3 regions of the Agrobacterium sp. CG160-95 genome follow, and region 1 is predicted to be linked to each of the others. Evidence: predicted binding sites of a transcription regulator. Region 1 holds the regulator's gene; each other region holds the start of a gene.

Region 1 (7,083 bases):
TAATTCGACCTGCCGCTCCAGCGCAACGCGCGCCTGCGTCAGCTTGGCAAGCTCTGCCGTTCTGGCAATACGCTGCCGCTCCAGCCGCTCCGTCGCCTGAAGGCCGAAGTCGCCGTGGATGGAATGATACCCGAAATAGGAAAGAAAAGCGATCGTAATGGCCGGAACGATTAAACGGCCGAATCGTCTCTTTTTATGATGTCTGGTCCACATGCCGGAGAGAAGCCTTAAAACGCATAATGTGAGTCTCGAGACTAATGCGGATTGTTTAACTATCCGTTGACCTTAAAATTCCGCGCGGCTGATAGGCGCAAAAAAGCCCGCCAGAGGCGGGCTAATAATGACGACGATATCAGAGAGAGTTCGTTATGCCGAGCGTGATCCCGCATCAAGCCACAGCGCGTCTTCGCCGTGAAAAGAGTCCTTTCAACCCAGGGACCTGGGCTGACTGAACCCCGGATCAACTCGAGAGTGAGCAGTGCGGATAAACCGCCCATCCCTGAGACTGGCCCGCCAGGCGGCGGGCCATATCGCGAAACCCGAACGCGGATTATCCGCGCAGGATCGAACGGCCGGCGTAAGCAGCCTGTGGGCCCAGCATCTCTTCAATGCGGATAAGCTGGTTGTACTTTGCGAGCCGGTCGGAACGGGCAAGCGAGCCGGTCTTGATCTGACCGCAGTTGGTTGCGACCGCGAGATCGGCGATGGTGGAATCTTCCGTTTCGCCCGAACGGTGCGACATGACGGCGGTGTAACCTGCCTTGTGCGCCGTTTCGACTGCGTCCAGCGTCTCGGAAAGCGAACCGATCTGGTTGACCTTGACGAGGATGGAGTTGGCGACACCCATCTTGATACCGTCGCGAAGGCGGGCGGAGTTGGTGACGAAAAGATCGTCGCCCACCAGCTGGCACTTGTTGCCAATGAGATCGGTCAGCGCCTTCCAGCCATCCCAGTCGTCTTCAGCCATGCCGTCTTCGACGGAGATGATCGGATATTTCGCCACGAGTTCGGCCAGGTATTCGGCCTGCTCGATCGGCGAACGGGTCTTGCCTTCGCCTTCATAAACGTAATTGCCGTTCTTGAAGAATTCGGTCGCCGCACAGTCGAGACCGATGAACATGTCGTCGCCCGGACGGTAGCCAGCCTTTTCGATCGACTTCATGATGAAATCGAGTGCTGCCGGCGCGCTTTCGAGACCCGGTGCAAAACCGCCCTCATCGCCTACATTGGTGTTGTGGCCCTGTGCGGACAGTTCTTTTTTCAGCGTATGGAAGACTTCGGAGCCCATGCGCACGGCTTCGCGAATATTTTCTGCGCCGACCGGCAGGATCATGAATTCCTGGAAGTCGATGGGGTTATCGGCATGCGCGCCGCCGTTGATGATGTTCATCATCGGAACCGGCAGCAGATGCGCGTTCGGGCCGCCGACATAACGGTAAAGCGGCAGGCCGGAGGCTTCAGCGGCAGCCTTCGCAACGGCGAGCGACACGCCGAGGATGGCGTTGGCGCCGATGCGCGACTTGTTCGGCGTGCCGTCGAGCGCGATCATCATCTGGTCGATCTGGATCTGGTTTTCAGCGTCGAAACCGCCAATCGCGTCGAAGATTTCTGTATTGACGGCTTCGACCGCCTTTTCCACGCCCTTGCCGAGATAACGCTTGCCGCCATCGCGCAGCTCAACCGCCTCATGCGCGCCGGTGGAGGCGCCGGAGGGAACGGCGGCACGGCCCATGGAGCCGTCTTCGAGATAAACGTCGACTTCAACGGTCGGATTGCCGCGGCTGTCGAGAATTTCGCGCGCGATGATATCGGTAATGGCAGTCATGGTCTCTCCCTTGGGAATGGAACAGATATTTTCCGTCGCCTGTCTTAGACGATGGCGAAGAAATTACAATGACGGTGGGCAGCGGAAACGGCCCGCCCGCCATTAAAATCGATTGGCACAAAAGTGCCCGCCGTCACGGTCAGCCGATCAGGCTTTCGTAATCGCGTCGAAAGCCAGAAGCTTTTCGAGCAGTTTCGGCATGTCCTTCAGGTGGACCATGTTCGGGCCGTCTGACGGCGCATTGTCCGGATCCTCATGGGTCTCGATGAAGAGACCAGCCACGCCAACCGCAACGGCCGCACGCGCCAACGTCTCGACGAATTCGCGCTGGCCACCTGTGGAGCCGCCCTGCCCGCCCGGTTGCTGCACCGAATGGGTGGCATCGAACACGACAGGTGCGCCGAGCGCTGCCATGATCGGCAAAGAGCGCATGTCGGAAACCAGCGTGTTGTAACCGAAGGACGCGCCGCGCTCGCACAACATCACATTCGGATTGCCGCTCTCATTGAGCTTGGCAAGCACGTTCTTCATGTCCCAGGGCGCCAGAAACTGGCCTTTCTTGACGTTGATGACGCGGCCGGTCTTGGCGGCAGCAACGAGAAGATCGGTCTGGCGGCTTAGGAACGCCGGGATCTGCAGCACGTCCACTACCTCGGAAACGATGGCGCATTGCTCTTCCGTGTGGATGTCGGTCAGAACAGGAAAACCGAATTCCTTTTTGAGATCGGCAAAAACCTGCATCGCGTTATCCAGGCCGATGCCGCGTTTTCCGGAAAGCGAAGTGCGGTTCGCCTTGTCGAAAGAAGACTTGTAGACAAGCCCTATTCCCAGCTTGTCGCAAAGCTCCTTCAGCACGCCAGCGATCATGAAGGCATGTTCGCGGCTTTCCATCTGGCACGGACCGGCAATCAGCGAAAACCGCTCGGTATTCGAGAAGGAAACCTTGCTGGCGCCGTCGCCGGCAGTGACTTTAAGATTGTTCGTAACGCTCATCATTTTTCCTCGAAGGCGAAGGCAACGCCCTGACCGGGTGCCGCGGGCACCACCAGACGGCCGTCCGCTTTTGCGCAGGACACGCCATTAGCAGCAAGCACCGCCTCTGTCACGGCAAGATCGTGTGACGAAAAGACGATGCCCGCGCCGCGCAATCCGCCTTCGTTGCCATCCTGAGCATTCAGGGTCTGCCCGCCGAAAGGCGGTTTTCCGGTCAATCTGATGCTGGCATTGCCGGTCGCGAAAACCATATCACCGCCCGGAGACCATTTGCCTTCACAGGCAAACACTGTCTCGATCAGGCCCGCCACCTTCATATTGCCGCCGGAAAACAGGACGATTTCACTCAGGCCGGTGACACCATTGGCGTGGCGCTCCAGCATGGTGCGATCGCCCGGAAGGGCTTGAAGCCGTTGACAACTGAACAAAAAGAAATCCGCGGCCGCTCCGCTTGCCGCAAAAGCCAGCCGGAACGCCGCCTCGCCTTGCGAGCCATCCGACATCCGAACAGGCCGCGAAAACTCGAAAACATCGCCCGCCGAAAGGCCGGCTGCCCGAAACCGCTCATGGTCAACCAAGGCGTCTTCAGTCCTGGCGACAAGAGCCGAAAAACCCTCCTGCCCGTCCCGTTGCCGGAAGGCCACATCCCTGCCGGTGAACACATCACCCCTCTCTATTGACGCATTATATTTAGCCGGATCAGCAATTGCGAGCGGCTCCAGATAGGTGCCATCGGCGAAAAATACGCAGGCATTTTGGGTGCCGAAAGGATGCAGAGCCTCCGGCGCAACCGTAAAGCCAAGACTGACGAGGCGCTTCACGGCGACGCCTATGACTTCCACGGGCAAAACGAGATGGTCAACGCTATAGGGTTTCGTCATGAAAATGTATCCTGCCGGCCTTCCGCCCGGAGCATGCCGGGACGGTTTCGACCGCACAAAAGCACAATTGCGTGCTATGAGGCAAATCATCACAGCAACAGATGGCACCTTCACGAAATTTTAGGGGATTGCAGAACACATATGGAACATATAGTGTTCGTTCTGTATTTGTTTCGCGACTTCCACTACGATTCTAAAGGGTGTTTTCCTCATGCTCACGCGCAAACAGCAGGAATTGCTTCTCTTCATTCATGAACGAATGAAAGAGTCCGGCGTGCCGCCCTCCTTCGATGAAATGAAGGACGCACTCGATCTTGCTTCGAAATCCGGCATCCACCGCCTGATAACCGCTCTCGAAGAGCGCGGGTTCATTCGTCGGCTACCGAATAGAGCCCGGGCGCTGGAAGTCATCAAGCTGCCCGAGGCTTATACGCCGGGTGCAAGGCCGCAGCGCGGCTTTTCGCCGAGCGTTATCGAAGGCAGCCTTGGCAAGCCCAAGACGCCGGAACCGGCCCCTGCCCCCAAGACGCCGGCCAATGATCTGGGCGGGGCTGTCACCGTGCCGGTCATGGGCCGCATCGCTGCGGGCGTGCCGATTTCCGCCATCCAGAACAACACCCATGATGTGGCCGTGCCAGTAGACATGCTTGGCACGGGCGAACATTACGCTCTTGAGGTCAAGGGTGATTCGATGATCGAGGCCGGCATTTTCGACGGCGACACAGTCATCATCCGCAACGGCAACACCGCCAATCCCGGGGACATCGTTGTGGCTCTGGTGGATGACGAGGAAGCCACGCTGAAGCGCTTCCGCCGCAAGGGAGCCTCCATTGCGCTCGAGGCGGCAAACCCAGCCTATGAGACCCGTATCTTCGGGCCCGACCGGGTGAAAATTCAGGGCAAGCTGGTGGGGCTGATCCGCCGCTACCATTGATCTTATCGAACCGAACGTATTCACTTTACAATAGGCGTCATCGTGAAGATGGCGCCTATAATCGGGTTTGGCTGTTTCCAAACGTGGCGTGCTTTTGCGGGTGCACGAGGATATGCGCCATTCAGCCTATGCGCGTTGCCCTTTCTAAACTGAGTTCCTACTCCATAAAGATGCTTCGGTTTCGCTACAGGCGTGGTGGCGAATGGGCTGTTCGCTATAATTGTCGAAGCGATCCCATCCGCTGTTTTTTAGCGACGTTGTTCTGTCGTGTTGCGCAGTCAGTTTTAGTGGTCACCAAAGGGTGACTTATCGCAAGGCGCGCTCTCAGTGACCCCACATCACCATTCATCAACGGCGTTTATGGGAGCCATGGATAATTTTCGATATTCCGTGAACGCTTGGCAGGTGTAGAAATACGCGTCATATCCGGGAGATACGCCATGTACGATCTTTATATAGCCAACAAGAACTATTCTTCATGGTCGCTGCGGCCGTGGGTATTGATGCGCACGCTCGGTATCGCCTTTGATGAAAAGCTCATTCCGTTCGGCGAAGGCGTCTCCTTCTCCTCCTTTTCGCCGACGGGCAAGGTGCCCTGCCTGGTCGACGAGGGTATGACGGTTTGGGAAACGCTTTCGATCGTCGAATATCTTGCTGAAAGACACCAGAGCGTCTGGGCAAGCGACAAGCATGCGAGGGCATGGTCGCGTTCGGCCGCAAGTGAGATGCATGCCGGCTTTTCCTCGCTGCGCAATCTCTATCCCATGTCGGTGGGCATTCGGGTCAAACCCAGGGGCGGCGATGCCGGACTTAAGGCCGATATAAAGCGGATTGATGCGTTGTGGAGCGAGGGTCTTACAAAATTCGGCGGGCCATATCTTGCCGGTCAAAAGTTCACGGCGGTCGATGCTTTCTTCTGCCCGGTTGCATTCCGTTTCCAGACCTATGGCAGCGCGGATCTTTCGCCAGCAGCGAAAGCCTATTGCGACCGGCTGCTCGCCCTGCCTGCCATGCAAGAATGGTACGAGGCCGGTTTGAAGGAGAGCTGGCGCGACGCTGGTCATGAAGAGGAAGTTGGCGAGATCGGCGAATTGACTGAAGATTTGCGCGCCAAGGCCCGATGATCCATGCTGGCGGCAGTCATTGCGACGCCGCCAGCAGCCGGATGATGGGCTGCGGCAGATCACGGTCGAAACGTCCGCTTTTCCAGTCGTAATAACGGTGCTGGCTCCAGGGCCTGTCCGTTCCGGCGATTGCGGCGCGCAGCCCGCTCGCCACACCCTCCTCCCTCTTGTCAGCAAAATCTATTTCCACGGAACCGAGACGCCGCAAGATGTCACGGCTGAGCAGGAGTGCACCCGAGCGGCACTGAGAAAAAGAGGTTCTGCGGGAAACAACGACGATATCGGCAATATCGCAGGCTTTTCCGGCGAAGCGGCCATCTTCCAGAACGACAATCCACTCTCCGCTCGCGGCGCTCGCTACGCACCATATGTCTTTCCTGCAGGTGAAGACGCCAGCTTTGGCGTCTTTGAGCGCCGCCGTCATCTCGCGCACCACCACAGCCATGTCTTCCGGCGACAGTTTCGATCTCGAGGCAGAACCAGCAGTATTTGCCGTGCTCTCGCCATTTATAAAACCCGGCGGCACGGTTTTTTCCGGCAGCAGCAGCGCCCTTTGCCACTGGCCGTAAACGAAGCCCTGCGGACGGGCTTTTGTGGTTGAGACCTTGCCATCCTCCACGAGTGCCACCAATTCGCCGTCCTCGTGAATCAATAGATCCGGCAGATCACGATAGGCCGTAACTGCCGACACGCCGAAGGCCAAGAGCAGAAACGGGATGCCAAGAAGTGCAAGCCGGCTGCGCAGCAATGTCAGCAGCAGGAAACCCACCGAAGCCAAACCGATAAACCAGCCATGCGGACGCCCCGTCGCTGCGCTGCCGCCCCAGGAGGCCACCTCGTTTGCAACCTCGATGACGAGTGCCATGCCATAACCCATGATCTTCAGGAACGGCGCGTCGAGCCCGAAGGGCATCAGCAGCATGGCGATAAGAGCGAATGGCATGACGATCAGCGACATGAGCGGCATTGCAGCCAGATTGGCGAACAGTCCATAGGTGGTGACACGGTGAAAATGTTCGGCCGAATAGATCGCCGTAGAAAGGCCCCCGATCAGCGACGTCGTGATAACGCCGCCAATGACCGCGCCCATCATTTCCGCCACCTTCAGCCATGCGGGCTTGCGCCCGATGAACAGCCTTTCGCGATCCGTGCGCCAACGGCTCCAGAAGGCATAGGCGGACACAAGCGCTATGGTGGCCGCAAATGACATCTGAAAACTCGGACCCATGATTTCCGAGGGCGAGAAAGCCAGAATGATCAGGGCGGAAATGGCAACGTTTCTGAGGCTGAGTGATGGCTGATCGAAAAGGACCGCGATCAGCATCA
Region 2 (7,083 bases), 1.1 Mb from region 1:
GAGTGTCGCAGCGCAGGGCCTCGGCGCGCTGGAATTCGTGCTCTATGGCGCCGGAGCGGGTGACCTGTTCGACAAGAAGGGCGATTTCCGTTGCCGTTATGGCGCGGCGATTGCCGGCAACGTTGCCAATGTGGCGGCGGAGCTTTCCGACAGCTGGAACGCACCTGATGGAGCGCAGAAAAACTGGACGCAGCCCGGCGCGGATAATCCCGTCTTTCGCGATGAGCGTGAGGCGCTGGTTGCGCTGCTTGGCATTCTCGTACACGGCGCCGAAGCAATCCGCGACCAGCGCATAGAGACGTTCTACAAGGGGCCGGACAAGGCGAAGTTTCCCCGCACGGCGATCTACTGGCGGTCCGGCCTGACGTGGAAAAGCATTGCCGCAAACATCAAGGCCGTTCAGACACTCCTGCACACGGCCGATATGGTCGAACTCGTGCCATCCGACCAGCGCTCCATCGTCAACTCCATCGATTTCATCGCCAAATCGATGATTCGCATTGCCGGAACGATTGATACCAACGTGGAACAGGCGCTAGATGACGACCAGCAACGCGCCAAGGTGGATTACCTGCTGCTGAACGGCAAAGACCTGATCTACCGCCTCAACGACCAGTATGGCGGCGCAATCGGTCTCAGCTCCGGCTTTTCCTTCGCCGACGGAGACTGAGGCGGTGATATCATGCAAAAAGCCGACGCTGATAGACAGGCGCAGCTTCATCAAGGCGGCGGGCATTCCGTTCCTAGCGGCGCTCGCTCCCGGCTCGCTGCATGCGCTTGAACGCGCCGACGCTGTCTTCGCTTCCGCTTTTCGCACCCATGACGGTTTCTACGGCATTGCGACTGTGAGCGAACGCGGCGAGATCATCGACCGTGTTGCGCTCCCAGCCCGCGCCCATGGAATGGCAACGAGCCATGCGACCGGCATGACAGTGGCCTTTGCGCGCCGGCCCGGCACCTTCTTCATGGCCTTTGACCCCGCGCGACGCCGCGAGCCTGTCGTGATGCACACGCCGGAAAACCGCCACTTCTACGGCCACGGACAATTTTCTCCCGACGGTGCGATCCTCTACGCCAGCGAAAACGACTTCGATGGCAATCGCGGTGTTATCGGGCTTTACGATGCCCGCAACGGATTTGCCCGCATCGGTGAATACGACGCCCACGGCATTGGCACCCATGACATGACCGTGAGCGACGATGGCAGGCTGATAGTGATCGCCAATGGCGGCATCGAGACCCACCCGGATTTTGGCCGAACCAAACTCAATGTCGACAGCATGCAGCCGTCGCTTGTGCTTCTGGACGCCGCCAGCGGCCAGTTGATCCAGAAACATTCGATGCCAGACCAATTGCGACAGCTTTCCACCCGCCATGTCGATCTCGGCGATGACGGGCGTGTCTGGTTCGCCTGCCAATATGAGGGACCGCGCAACGATCTTCCGCCGCTTGTTGGCCATTTCTCGAAGGGCGAGGACCTTGCCTTCGTCGATCTACCAGAGCAAACGACGGTGCGCCTTGCCAATTATGTCGGTGCCATCGCGGTCAACCGGCGCGATGGCCTGGTGGGCCTGACCTCACCCAACGGCAACGCGGCCGTGACGCTGGATGCGAAAACCGGGCGTGTTGTATCAGAGACGACCGTGCGGGAGGCTGCGGGCGTTGCCCCCGCCATAAAGGGCATTGCGGTTTCTTCCTATGACGGATTTTTCGAGGCTATTCGCAGCGACGTGGCGTGGGACCAGCATATCGTGCGTATTTCAGGCTAGAATACTGAAAATGCACCGGAACAAAAAAGACCAAAAAGCATTTGAGGCGTCATGAAAAACCTTTCCGTGTATATCATTTTCGTGGTTGTGGTTGTTGCGCTGGGTGCGCTCATCGGCATCAACAACGTGCCGGGCGAATGGTACCAGTCGCTTCAGAAGCCGCCCTTCAACCCGCCCAACTGGATATTCGGCCCGGTTTGGACGACGCTCTACGTGATGATCGGCATTGCAGGCGCGCGAACATGGATCGTGAGACCAGCGGGCACGCGCATGCGTCTCTGGTTCACGCAGCTGGTGCTGAATTTCCTGTGGTCGCCCATCTTTTTCGGCATGCAAAGCCCGACAGGCGCGCTCGTCATCATCGTGCCTATGCTGATCTGCATTCTGGCTTTCATTGCGCTCACCTATAGTCGCGACCGCATCTCCATGTGGCTTTTCGTGCCCTACGCCCTTTGGGTCGCCTTTGCCACGCTGCTGAATGCCAGCATCGCCGTGCTGAACTAATTGCTCCTGCGGCACTTGCCTTGCCCGCCGCCACACGCCATGTCAGTTTGCGGTGAGGACAAAAGCAGGCAGGTAAGCCAATGGAGATCACGGATCCCGGCGATTTTCGTCAGCGGATAGAAAGAAGCTTTGCGCGGCAGGGTGTGGTGCAGGCAATCGGTGCGCAGATAAGCCGCATCGAACACCGTCTGGTGGAAATCGAGCTGCCGTTTCATGAAAAGCTGACACAGCAGCACGGCATATTGCATGCCGGTGTCATTGCCGCCGGCCTGGATACCGCGTGCACCTATGCCGCCTATACGATCATAGAGCCGGAAGCCTCGCTGCTGACAATCGAGTTCAAGGTCAACCTCATGTCGCCCGGGCGCGGCGAGCGGTTCCTGTTTCGTGGCGAAATCATCAAGCCGGGCAACAACCTGATCGTTGCCGATGGCCGCGCTTACGCCCTTTCCGACGGGCCGGCGAAGCTCATCGCCTCCATGACAGGCACGATGATGGTGGTAAAGGGCCGCGAGGATATTACCGGATGAGCTACCGGCTTTTGCATGTTGCAGACAAATCCATACTTTTCGTCATGGCGGCTTCCGCCGAATACGGCCCCCACCTGCAGGCGCGCATCGCGCCCTTGATGACCGGCGTCGGCCCGGTCGAGGCAGCGATTTCGGTCACGGCAATTCTTGCCGGTCTCGATGCGGCGGACCATCTGCCTGACCTTGTCGTTTCGCTCGGCTCCGCCGGCTCGCGGACGCTCGACCAGACTGGCATCTATCAGGCGATTTCTGTTGCCTATCGCGACATGGATGCCTCAGCCTTCGGTTTTGAAAAGGGTCGCACGCCGTTTCTCGATCTGCCGGCCGAGGTGGCCTTGCCCCTGCGCATACCCGATATTGCCGAGGCGCGGCTTTCCACGGGCGCCAACGTCGTCTCTGGTGCCGCCTATGGGTCGATCGATGCCGATATGGTGGAAATGGAAACCTATGCCGTGCTCCGGGCCTGCCAGCGCTTCGGCGTGCCGCTCATCGGCCTGCGCGGTATTTCCGATGGCAGGGAAGATGTGAACCATGTGGACGACTGGACGGAATACCTGCATATCATCGATGAAAAGCTCGCAGACGCCGTCGACAGGCTTTGCCGCGCTATCGAAGACGGTGCGATCACCCTTTGAACCTCGCGATTTTAGTAAATTTCCGCTGTTAGATGCCCGCTTCCGGGTTGCCTAAAGCCGCCATTTTCTTTAAAGGCTCGCCATGACCCAGATAGCCCATCCCGACAGCATTCTCATCATCGATTTCGGCAGCCAAGTGACGCAGCTGATTGCGCGCCGCATCCGCGAAGCCGGGGTCTATTGCGAAATCCACCCGTTTCAGAATGCCGCAGAGGCGTTTGAGAAGCTCCAGCCCAAGGGCGTGATCTTCTCCGGCGGCCCCGCATCTGTAACGGCGGAAGGCAGCCCGCGTGCGCCGCAGGCGGTGTTCGACAGCAAGGTTCCGATCCTCGGCATCTGCTACGGCCAGCAGACGCTCTGCACCCAGCTTGGCGGCGTTGTCGAGGGCGGTCACGCGGCGGAATTCGGGCGCGCCGATATCGACATCAAAAAGGCAAGCCCTCTGTTCGACGGTTTCTGGGAACAGGGCAAGAGCTATCCCGTCTGGATGAGCCACGGCGACCGCGTGACGAAACTGCCGGAAGGTTTCGAGGTTATCGCAACCTCCGAGAACGCACCCTTCGCCATAGCTGCCGACGAGACACGCCACTATTACACCACCATGTTCCACCCGGAAGTGGTGCATACGCCTGATGGCGGCAAGCTGCTCTCCAACTTCGTGCACAAGATCGTCGGTCTCAAATCCGATTGGACGATGGCAGCCTATCGCGCCGAGATGATCCGCAAGATCCGCGATCAGGTCGGCACCGGGCGCGTGCTCTGCGCACTCTCCGGCGGCGTCGATTCCTCGGTTGCGGCGATCCTCATCCATGAGGCGATCGGTGACCAGCTGACCTGCGTTTACGTCGACCATGGTCTGATGCGGCTTGGCGAAAGCGAGCAGGTCGTCGGCATGTTCCGCGACCATTACAATATTCCGCTGGTACATGTGGATGCCGCAGACATGTTCCTGGGCCAGCTTTCTGGCGTCTCCGACCCGGAAGTGAAGCGCAAGACTATCGGCCGTTTGTTCATCGAGGTCTTCGAGGCGGAAGCTGCCAAGATCGCAGCAGACGGCAAGGGTGCTCCGAATTTCCTCGCGCAGGGCACGCTTTACCCTGACGTCATCGAGAGCGTTTCCTTCTCCGGCGGTCCTTCCGTCACCATCAAGAGCCACCACAATGTCGGTGGCCTTCCCGAGCGCATGAACATGCAGCTGGTGGAGCCGCTGCGCGAGCTCTTCAAGGACGAGGTGCGTGCGCTTGGCCGTGAACTCGGCCTGCCGGAAAGCTTCATCGGCCGCCATCCCTTCCCCGGCCCGGGTCTGGCGATCCGTTGCCCCGGTGCGGTCACCCGCGAGAAGCTCGATATTCTGCGCAAGGCAGATGCAATCTATCTCGACGAAATCCGCAAGGCGGGTCTTTACGACACCATATGGCAGGCCTTCGCAGTGCTGCTGCCGGTGCAGACCGTGGGCGTCATGGGTGACTACCGCACCTATGACTTCGTCTGTGCGCTCCGCGCTGTGACGTCCGTGGATGGCATGACGGCGGATTTCTACCCCTACGACATGAATTTCCTCGGCCGCGCCGCGACCCGCATCATCAACGAAGTCCGCGGCATCAACCGTGTCGTCTATGACGTGACGAGCAAGCCGCCCGGCACGATCGAGTGGGAATAAAACGAAGGCGGAGCAATTCCGCCTTTTGTTCCTCTTTTGTTCTTTATTTTATCACCGCGCAATGATAGGTTTCCGGCCTTGGTATAAGGCTGTGGAGCATCGTCATGGAGTGCGAGTTGGCGGACGAAAGAGCCTTAAGGCAGCTTTGTTTTGATGGGCTGGAGCCGCAGAAAATACGGCGCATCAATCCGCGCTTTCGAAACAAGCTCCTGCTACTGCTGAAGCCACCACGGCAATTGGCGGAAAGAATTTTTGTCGATGCGTCGCATCATGCCAAGGGTCGGACAACCCGCGAGGCATATCCCGCCGAGCTTCTGCACATAACCCTGCTGTGTTTGGGATGTTTCGAGACAATCCCTCACGGACTGACAAGCAGGCTGAAGGCGGCAATGGGTGCGGTAAACGCGCGGCCTGTTCCAGTCACCCTGGACGCAAGCGCGCTTTTCGGCAATCGCAATAGTCTGGTGCTGCGAAACGGTGGTGATCTGCCGGAGATCAACGCTCTGGTGAAGCTGCTGCAACGCGCGCTTCGACAGGCAAACCTTCCCTATATCGCGGCACCATCTTACACGCCGCATATCACGATGATTTATGGCTGCGGGAAGATAGAGCCGATGCCGGCAGGAAAACCCTATAGCTGGCTTGCGGGTAATTTCGAGCTTGTTTTCAGCCATAATGGCGAAACGCGACATGAGTCCCTTGGACGCTTCGCACTCTCCGCAAAAGCAGATCGTTATGAGCCGCTCGAAAGCCAGCTGCATTTACCGGATAAACTGATCGGTCCGAGAAAACGGCCGAACCGAAAGCAGGCGGAACGCTAAGGCCCGCCAACATATACGCACGAGCGAGGCGATGTCGCCTCGCTGCAAACGATAATCAGCTTAGAGCTGAACCTTGTCGAAAGCCTTGCCGTCGATGCCAAGCGCTTCGAGGTCGGCGCGGGCCGGCTTGCGATGCGCGCGGACAGCGGCCGAAACCGAAAGTGCGGCACCAAGAACGGCGAAAGTTTCGCCAAAGAAGTTACGCGATGTCTTTGCAACCTGACGCATTTTTCTCTCCATCTTTGATGCCCAGATAATGGGCATTTTTGTCCTCTGCTACAACTCATGATGTAGCAGGGAAGCCATGCAGCTTTGCTCGCGCTCGTTTGGATGTCAGACACTGCATTTTTGCATGGCTCGAATTCCGTGCTTCAGGCTGCGGGTTGAATACGGCGCATTATTTGTTATGCCGGAAGTTCAAGACAAAGAGGCAGGCAACATGACGGTCACCATTTACGGCATCAAGAACTGCGACACGATGAAAAAGGCCAGAAGCTGGCTGGAAGCCAACGGTGTCGACTATTCTTTCCATGACTACAAGACGGCCGGCATCGACCAGGCCCATCTCGAAACATGGTGCGATGCCGCGGGCTGGGAAACGGTTCTGAACCGGGCCGGCACTACCTTCAAAAAACTGGACGATAGCCAGAAAGCCGATCTTACCCGCGAAAAGGCCATTGGCCTGATGCTGGAGCAGCCCTCCATGATCAAGCGACCGGTGCTGGAGGCAAAGGAGACGATAACCGTCGGCTTCAAGCCGGAAACCTATCAGTCCCTCTTTGCGTGAGCGCAGGCCACCATGTCCAAGACAACCCGCGCTACCCAGATGCTGAACAAGGCCGATGTGAACTTCACCACAGTTACCTATGACTACGACCCGAATGCCGACCGGATCGGCCTGCAGGCGGCCGAAGCTATCGGCGAACCGCCACATCTGGTTCTGAAAACACTGATGGCCGAGCTGGATGGCAAGCCGGTCTGCGTCGTCGTCCCGTCCGACCGGGAAGTGAGCATGAAGAAGCTCGCCGCCGCCTTCGGGGGAAAATCTGCCAGCATGATGAAGCCCGCCGATGCGGAGCGGGCAACCGGTTATCATGTGGGCGGCATCAGCCCTTTTGGACAGAAGAAACAGGTTCCGACCGCCATAGAGGCTGGGGCCATGAC
Region 3 (7,083 bases), on a different contig from region 1:
TGGCGGGTGCCACGCTTGAAAGGGTGGCGGCGCAGGCAGGCGCCTCGAAAGGCATCGTGCTGCATTATTTCGCCAACAAGCAGGAACTGTTCGAGCACGCCATGCGCGAAGCCAATGTGAAGCTGAAGGAGGCCGTGGTGGCGCGCCTCAATCGGGCGGTCAGTCCGCGTGAACGGCTCGATGCGATTATCGAGGCGAATTTCGACGAGAGCTTCTTTCAGCCCTCGATCTGCCACGCCTGGCTGTCGCTTTGCGCCGAGGTTCCGCGCGAGCCGCAGCTCGCCAGGATCCAGAAGGTGATCCATGCGCGGATGCGCTCCAATCTTTTGTCGGCTTTGGTGCATCTCGTGCCGAGGCAAGACTGCGCAACTGTCGCGCTCGGGATCACTTCGCTTATCGACGGCCTCTGGTTGCGCTCAGGATTGCAGTCCGGCGGTCTGACGCGCGAGGAGGCAATGGAGCAGATGCGGGATTACCTGTCTCACAGGTTACCGCACGCAAAAGCTGACAATCCGTAGGGAACCAGTACGCGCGCTTCGCATTATTCCACCATGAAGAAAACGACGCGCAAACCCTTGAACCGGATGACGATTTTCGTCATTTCGATTTTCACTCTCGCAGCTGTGATCGCCGCGGTCTACCTGGTTGGGTTCACGCCCGGCGAAGTGTAGGCCAGCGCAGTCAATTGCCGGTGGGAACGGTCTTGCCCTTGCCGCGCTCCAGCGCAACGGTCAGCTTGGCAACGGCAAACCGGAGGCTGCGCATGAGGAAACGGCTGGTTTCCAGAAAAGTGCGGTAGGGCAGCACGGTGAAGTAGCGCCAGCGGGGCAGACGGTATATCCGCAGATTGTTCTGGATCTGGCTTTCCCCGTCCGCATCCTGCGTGGCGCAGAGTGGGTAAATGAAGGCTGCCTTCAGGCCAGCGAGATATTCCAGGTCGAAGGCAATATCGTAGGCAAGCCGCATGGGGATCAGCTTCGAGATCCATTTGCCGGCGCGGCGGTTGACGAGATATGCGCCCGAACCCTTTTCCCGCGTCAACGCAATTGCGAGTGAGCGCCCGCCAACGAGCTTGCGGAACGGAAACTTGCGACCGTTGCTGACCGTGGTCAGCCGAAGCAGATCCCAGTCGCTTCCATTCACTATCGCCTCGTCGATTGCTTCCAGGAAATCCTTTTCGAAGACGACATCGTCTTCAAGAATGAGCGCGATATCGGCATCGCTGCCCATGAACCTGTTGGCACAGGCGACATGGCTGAGATAGCAGCCGATTTCCGGCGGCGAGGTGCGGCGGCCATGCATGAGCATGTAGGAAAGCTCGCTGAATTCCGGGATAGGATAATTCAGTTCACGGCCATTGACGCCTGGGACCCGCTCTGCCTTCAGCCCGATGGCGTCGAGGCGTGCGTTCATGTCCTCGAGGCGCTTGGTGGCGCTGTCCATATTGATCAGGAAAACGGCAAGCTTGCGCCCGCTTTTCGGTAAAATATGCAAAGCAGTCCTCGCCCGGTTTCTGCACCCTGTTGCAACTCCTTTATTGCAACGGCGTGACGGGGGCTATGGAAAAAACTGCATTCGCACACTCATAGTTGTCGAATCAAACCTTTTCCACAAATCCATCCAGCACACGCTTTTGTCCGGCGCGGTCAAAATCGATGGTCAGTTTGTTACCCTCGATGGCGGAGATGTTGCCATTGCCGAATTTGATATGGAAAACGCGGTCTCCGACCACGAATTTCGACGGTGTGTCGGCAACCGATTTGGCCACCAGTTCGCCGTCGATCGTGCGGGCGCGGGGCCCGCTTTCGCCATAACCAATCCTCTCGACCGCATGGCCGGAGCGTGTGCCCCAGTTATCGCGGGTCGCGTCGGACTTGTTGGCCTGGGCACGTTTCCAGCCGGGGGTGGAGTAGTTGTTAGCGAAGGGCTCCGCCTTGTCGAAACGGGACTGGCCATAACCGCCGCGTCCGCCGTAACCACCGTAATTGCTGTCGGATGCCGCGACATCCACGTGCGCTGGCGGCAGTTCATCGAGAAAACGCGAGGGCAGGGTGGATTGCCACAGACCATGGATACGCCGGTTCGATACGAACCAGATATGGCATAGCTTCTTGGCGCGGGTGATGCCGACGTAGGCGAGACGACGTTCTTCCTCCAGACCGGAGCGGCCGCCTTCGTCCAGCGCCCGCTGGTGCGGGAACAGACCTTCTTCCCAACCGGGAAGGAAGACGGTGTCGAATTCCAGCCCCTTGGCGGAATGCAGCGTCATGATTGAGACGGCATCGAGATTTTCGTTCTGCTCGGCATCCATGACGAGCGCGACATGCTCGAGGAAACCGCGCAGGCTCTCGAAGGCCTCCATCGAGCGGATGAGTTCCTTCAGGTTTTCCAGTCGGCCGGGCGCTTCCGCCGTCTTGTCGGCCTGCCACATGGCAGTATAGCCGCTTTCGTCAAGGATCTGCTCGGCAAGCGTGGTGTGTCCGGTGTTTTCCAGAAGCCCCTGCCAGCGGCGGAAATCCTGCACCACGTCGAACAGCGCCTTGCGCGCTTTCGGTTTCAGCTCGTCGGTCTCGATGATGTCGGTCGCTGCCGCCAGCATCGGAATGTCGCGGGCGCGGGCGTAATCATGCAGATTGCGGATGGTCGTGTCGCCCAAGCCGCGCTTGGGGGTGTTGACGATGCGCTCGAAGGCCAGATCGTCGGCCGGCTGGCATACAAGGCGAAAATAGGCCATGGCATCGCGGATTTCGAGACGCTCGTAGAAGCGCGGACCGCCGATGACGCGGTAATTGAGGCCTAGCGTGACGAAACGGTCTTCGAACTCGCGCATCTGGAAGGAGGCGCGAACGAGAATGGCCATGTCGTTCAGCTTGTGGTTCTTGCGCTGAAGCTGCTCGATTTCTTCACCGACGGCGCGGGCTTCCTCTTCGGAATCCCAGGCCGCATGCACCACGACCTTCTCATCGTCGGGGCTGCTGCGCTCGGTGAACAGGGTCTTGCCGAGACGCCCTTCATTATGGGCGATCAGATGGCCGGCGGTGCCGAGAATATGCTCGGTGGAGCGGTAGTTACGCTCCAGCTTGATGACCTTGGCACCGGGAAAATCCTTGTCGAAGCGCAGGATGTTGTCCACTTCGGCGCCGCGCCAGCCATAGATTGACTGGTCGTCGTCGCCGACGCAGCAGACGTTTTGCGGCTCGCCTTTGGGGCGCTGGGCAAGAAGCCTGAGCCACATATATTGCGCCGTATTGGTGTCCTGATATTCGTCCACCAGAATGTAGCGGAATTTCTGGTGGTACTCCTTCAGAATATCGGGATTGCGACGGAAGATGCTGATGGGGTGCAGCAGAAGATCGCCGAAATCGCAGGCGTTAAGCGTTTTCAGCCGGTTCTGATAGGCCGTGTAAAGTTCGCGGCCCTTGCCATTGGCAAAGGCGCGGGAATCGCCCTCGGGAATATCCGGCGGCGTCAGCCCCTTGTTCTTCCAGCCGTCAATCATGCCGGCGAATTGTTTGGCCGGCCAGCGCTTGTCATCAAGACCTTCGGCCTGGATAAGCTGTTTGATCAGCCGCACCACATCGTCGGTGTCGAGAATGGTGAAATCAGACTTCAGGCCGATGAGTTCGGCATGGCGACGCAAGAGCTTGACACCGATGGAGTGGAAAGTGCCGAGCCAGGGCATGCCCTCAACCGCGCCGCCGACCAGAACGCCAATACGTTCCTTCATCTCGCGCGCGGCCTTGTTGGTGAAGGTCACGGCCAGAATCTGGCTGGGATAGGCGCGTCCGGTCGCCAGAATATGGGCGATGCGGGTGGTGAGAACGCGGGTCTTGCCGGTGCCGGCGCCTGCAAGCACCAGAACCGCGCCGTCCAGTGTCTCCACGGCCTCGCGCTGCTCCGGGTTGAGGCCGGAAAGATAGTCGGGCGTGGGCCGGGCCTGATCGCGTGCCGCCATGGCGCGCGCGGCAATGCCAAGCCCGCCTGCGTTGCCTGCATCGGCATTGTTCGTCGCCTTGCGCGGCGCCTCAGGTTCTTCGTCGAAGAACGGCATATCGTCAAAACTGTTGCTCATGCGGCCCAATGTAGTGATTCGGGATATAAAGGCTAGAACCGTGTTCTGCTTTTATTCCGGTATCATCCGTCAAAACGCCTATTCCAAGACGTTTTTTCGTCTCAGACCCGCCTGTCGGCATCAAAAGCCGCGTCCACCGGCAATTGCAGCGCCACGGCCAGTTGGTTGGTCTTGGCGGCAAGGGCGATGACGCGCATGAGATCGGCATGCTGTTCGCCCGTCATGCCCTTGGCTTTTGCAGCCGCAGTATGGGAGTGGGCGCAGTAGGAGCAGCCATTGGTGACGGAAACGGCGATATAAAGCATTTCCTTCACCAGCGGATCGAGCGCTGAAGGTGTGGCCATCACCGCCTTGACCTCGGCCCAGGTCTTTTCCAGAAGATCGGGGTCGAAGGCGAGGTAGAGCCACATATTGTTGATGAAATCCGATTTCCGCGTTGTGCGGATATCGTCGAACACAGCCTTGACGCGCGGGTTGGCTTCGGGATTTTCGGCTTTCGTTACGGTGCTCATGCATTCCTCCGGTCATGGCTATTTCAGCTGCAGATTACCGGATTGGCGAATGTTTGCGACAGAAATGGCCGTCAGTGCGCTTTCGACGACAATTCATCACAAATTACAATTATGTAAGGAACGGATTTGTGCGTTGCCTTCGTTAAGGCATGCGGGAATACTTCTACCGTTCCGAAAAGCTCTTTTCGGGGCGGGTTTATGCTGTGCGGATAATCGGAGAATTGTATGCGGGTGTGGAAACAGGTGGGTGTCTGTCTTGCTGTGGCGGGAGCAGGACTCTGTCTTTGGGGATTTTATTCACCCGAAGCGCGGAATCTGCTCGCGGGTATCGGCATCGGCAAAACACCTGGTGGCGCGGTCGAGGTTGCCGCATCCGGTGCCAGAACACCCGGTTCGTCATCCGGCCAAAATGCCGGCGCTGCACGCCGCGATGGCAATGCCACCCTGGTGGCGATGGCCCCGGTCAAGCAGGGCACGGTCAATGACAGGCTGAACGCCATCGGCAGTGGCGAGGCCATCCAGTCGGTCGTCGTCATGCCGCAGACATCAGGCACGCTTTCGGAAATCCGCATTTCATCCGGCGCCCGCGTCGTAAAGGGGCAGGTGCTCGCGCGGCTCGATGACGAGGAGCAGGTGATCGAGCGTGACAAGGCGCAGGTTGCGCTACGCAGCGCCGTCGAAAAATCGAGTTCCTACAGTAACCTGAAATCCGTATCCCGCCTTGATGTGCTGGACGCGCAGATTGCCGAGGAAGCCGCCAAGCTTGCACTGAGCACCGCCGAGCTGAACCTCAGGCGCCGCGACATCGTCGCACCGATTGAGGGTGTTGTCGGGATCGTGGCCGCCAATATCGGCGACAATGTCACCACGCAATCTACGATCGTCGGCATTGATGACCGTTCTCAAATTCTGGTCAATTTCTGGGCTCCGGAACGGTTCGTAACTGCAATTACCGTCGGAATGCCTGTAGAGGCCACCTCGATTTCACGCCCCGGCGAGACGTTCAAAGGTGAGGTCGAGGCCGTCGACAACCGTGTCGACGCCGCAAGCCGTACCATCCGCATCCGGGCACGGTTTGCTAACGACAAGGATGAGCTTCGGGCCGGTATGTCCTTCGGCGTCACCATGCGTTTTGCCGGAGAGACCTATGCATCCGTCGATCCGCTGGCCGTGCAGTGGGATGCCGAAGGTTCCTATGTCTGGCGCGTGACCGACAATAAATCGGCCAAGGTGCGGGTGCAGATCGTGCAGCGTAACCCCGACGCCGTTCTCGTGAAAGCGGAACTGGCGGAAGGCGATCAGGTCGTGACCGAAGGATTGCAGCGGGTGCGGGAGGGGGGTGCCGTCCGTGTCGCAAGCCAGCCGAAGCCCGAGGAGGTTGCCAGCCAATGACGACTCAGCCGCCTTCGGGTCAGGATTCCAAGCTCGCCTTCACCGCACTGTTCGTTCGCCGGCCCATTCTGGCAGCGGTTCTCAATACGTTGCTTGTGGTTGCCGGCCTTGCCGCGCTGGTTGGCGTTGAGGTGCGCGAGTTGCCGGATGTGGACCGGCCGTCCATCAGCGTCAGGACGACTTATGAAGGTGCGGCGCCCGAAACCATCGATCAGGAAGTGACGCAGACCATCGAGGGAGCTGTTGCGCGCGTCAGCGGCGTCAAAACCATCTCCTCCAATTCGCAATTCGGCACCAGCCGCGTAACGATGGAATTCGGCGACAATGTCGATATGGCCGTTGCCGCAAACGATGTGCGCGATGCCATTGGCCGCGTAACCAACCAGTTGCCTGATGATGCTGACGAGCCGCAGATCATCAAGGCGGATTCCGACAGCCAGCCGATCATGCGTCTTGCCGTCACTTCGTCCACGCTCAGCATGGAAGATCTGACCAAGCTGGTGGATGACGAAGTCATCGACCGCCTTGCCGCAGTCGATGGCGTGGCGGATGTGGAGCTTTACGGCGATCAGGAAAAAGTCTTCCGTGTCGATCTCAATCAGGCCGCACTTGCCAGCCGTGGTCTGACGGTGACGGACATTTCCACCGCGCTGGCCAGTGCCGCGCTTGATGTGCCGGCGGGATCGCTGAAAAGTTCGACGCAGGACATCGTCGTGCGCGCGACCGCGAGCCTCACGAAGCCTGAGGATTTTTCCAACCTTCTGATCAAGGACAATATCCGCCTGCGCGATGTGGCAACCGTGATGCTGGGTGCGGATGACGAGTCCACCTCGCTGCGGTCCAATGGTGTGCAGGGCGTGGGTCTCGGCGTCATCCGGCAGGCGCAGTCCAATACGCTCAATATCTCCACCGGCGTGAAGGCTGCCGTCGAGGCCATGTCGGCCAACCTGCCGCAGGGTACGCGCATCGTGGTGACCAGTGACGACGCCGTCTTCATCGAAGGCGCGTTGCACGAGGTGGAACTGGCGCTTGGTCTTTCCGCGCTGATCGTGGTTGTGGTGCTCTACCTGTTCCTGCGTGACTGGCGGGCAACCCTCATTCCGGCGA

Evidence for each region. The regulator LexA, encoded in region 1, represses DNA repair genes until DNA is damaged. The targets are predictions, from matches to a motif close to TGTTCNNNNTGTGTTCNG.
Region 2: ACQZ63_RS05670 (2'-5' RNA ligase family protein) is a predicted target of LexA. The motif match lies at 5,125-5,142, and genes of this name have one in related genera.
Region 3: ACQZ63_RS16815 (UvrD-helicase domain-containing protein) is a predicted target of LexA. The motif match lies at 4,114-4,131, and genes of this name have one in related genera.

The regions. Positions count from the first base shown of each region.
Region 1 is NZ_JBNWDU010000001.1:55,776-62,858, forward strand. It holds gene ACQZ63_RS00310 (FtsB family cell division protein) at 1-213, opposite strand, end outside; gene eno (phosphopyruvate hydratase) at 551-1,825, opposite strand; gene kdsA (3-deoxy-8-phosphooctulonate synthase) at 1,973-2,818, opposite strand; gene ACQZ63_RS00325 (VOC family protein) at 2,818-3,699, opposite strand; gene lexA (transcriptional repressor LexA) at 3,911-4,633, shown strand; gene ACQZ63_RS00335 (glutathione S-transferase family protein) at 5,074-5,757, shown strand; gene ACQZ63_RS00340 (ComEC/Rec2 family competence protein) at 5,774-7,083, opposite strand, start outside.
Region 2 is NZ_JBNWDU010000001.1:1,138,825-1,145,907, forward strand. It holds gene ACQZ63_RS05640 (imelysin family protein) at 1-670, shown strand, start outside; gene ACQZ63_RS05645 (DUF1513 domain-containing protein) at 675-1,769, shown strand; gene ACQZ63_RS05650 (TspO/MBR family protein) at 1,821-2,273, shown strand; gene ACQZ63_RS05655 (PaaI family thioesterase) at 2,354-2,803, shown strand; gene ACQZ63_RS05660 (5'-methylthioadenosine/S-adenosylhomocysteine nucleosidase) at 2,800-3,438, shown strand; gene guaA (glutamine-hydrolyzing GMP synthase) at 3,521-5,098, shown strand; gene ACQZ63_RS05670 (2'-5' RNA ligase family protein) at 5,203-5,919, shown strand; gene ACQZ63_RS05675 (hypothetical protein) at 5,980-6,147, opposite strand; gene ACQZ63_RS05680 (ArsC family reductase) at 6,359-6,706, shown strand; gene ybaK (Cys-tRNA(Pro) deacylase) at 6,719-7,083, shown strand, end outside.
Region 3 is NZ_JBNWDU010000004.1:514,612-521,694, forward strand. It holds gene betI (choline-binding transcriptional repressor BetI) at 1-518, shown strand, start outside; gene ACQZ63_RS16810 (glycosyltransferase family 25 protein) at 682-1,494, opposite strand; gene ACQZ63_RS16815 (UvrD-helicase domain-containing protein) at 1,598-4,072, opposite strand; gene ACQZ63_RS16820 (carboxymuconolactone decarboxylase family protein) at 4,174-4,584, opposite strand; gene ACQZ63_RS16825 (efflux RND transporter periplasmic adaptor subunit) at 4,810-5,976, shown strand; gene ACQZ63_RS16830 (efflux RND transporter permease subunit) at 5,973-7,083, shown strand, end outside.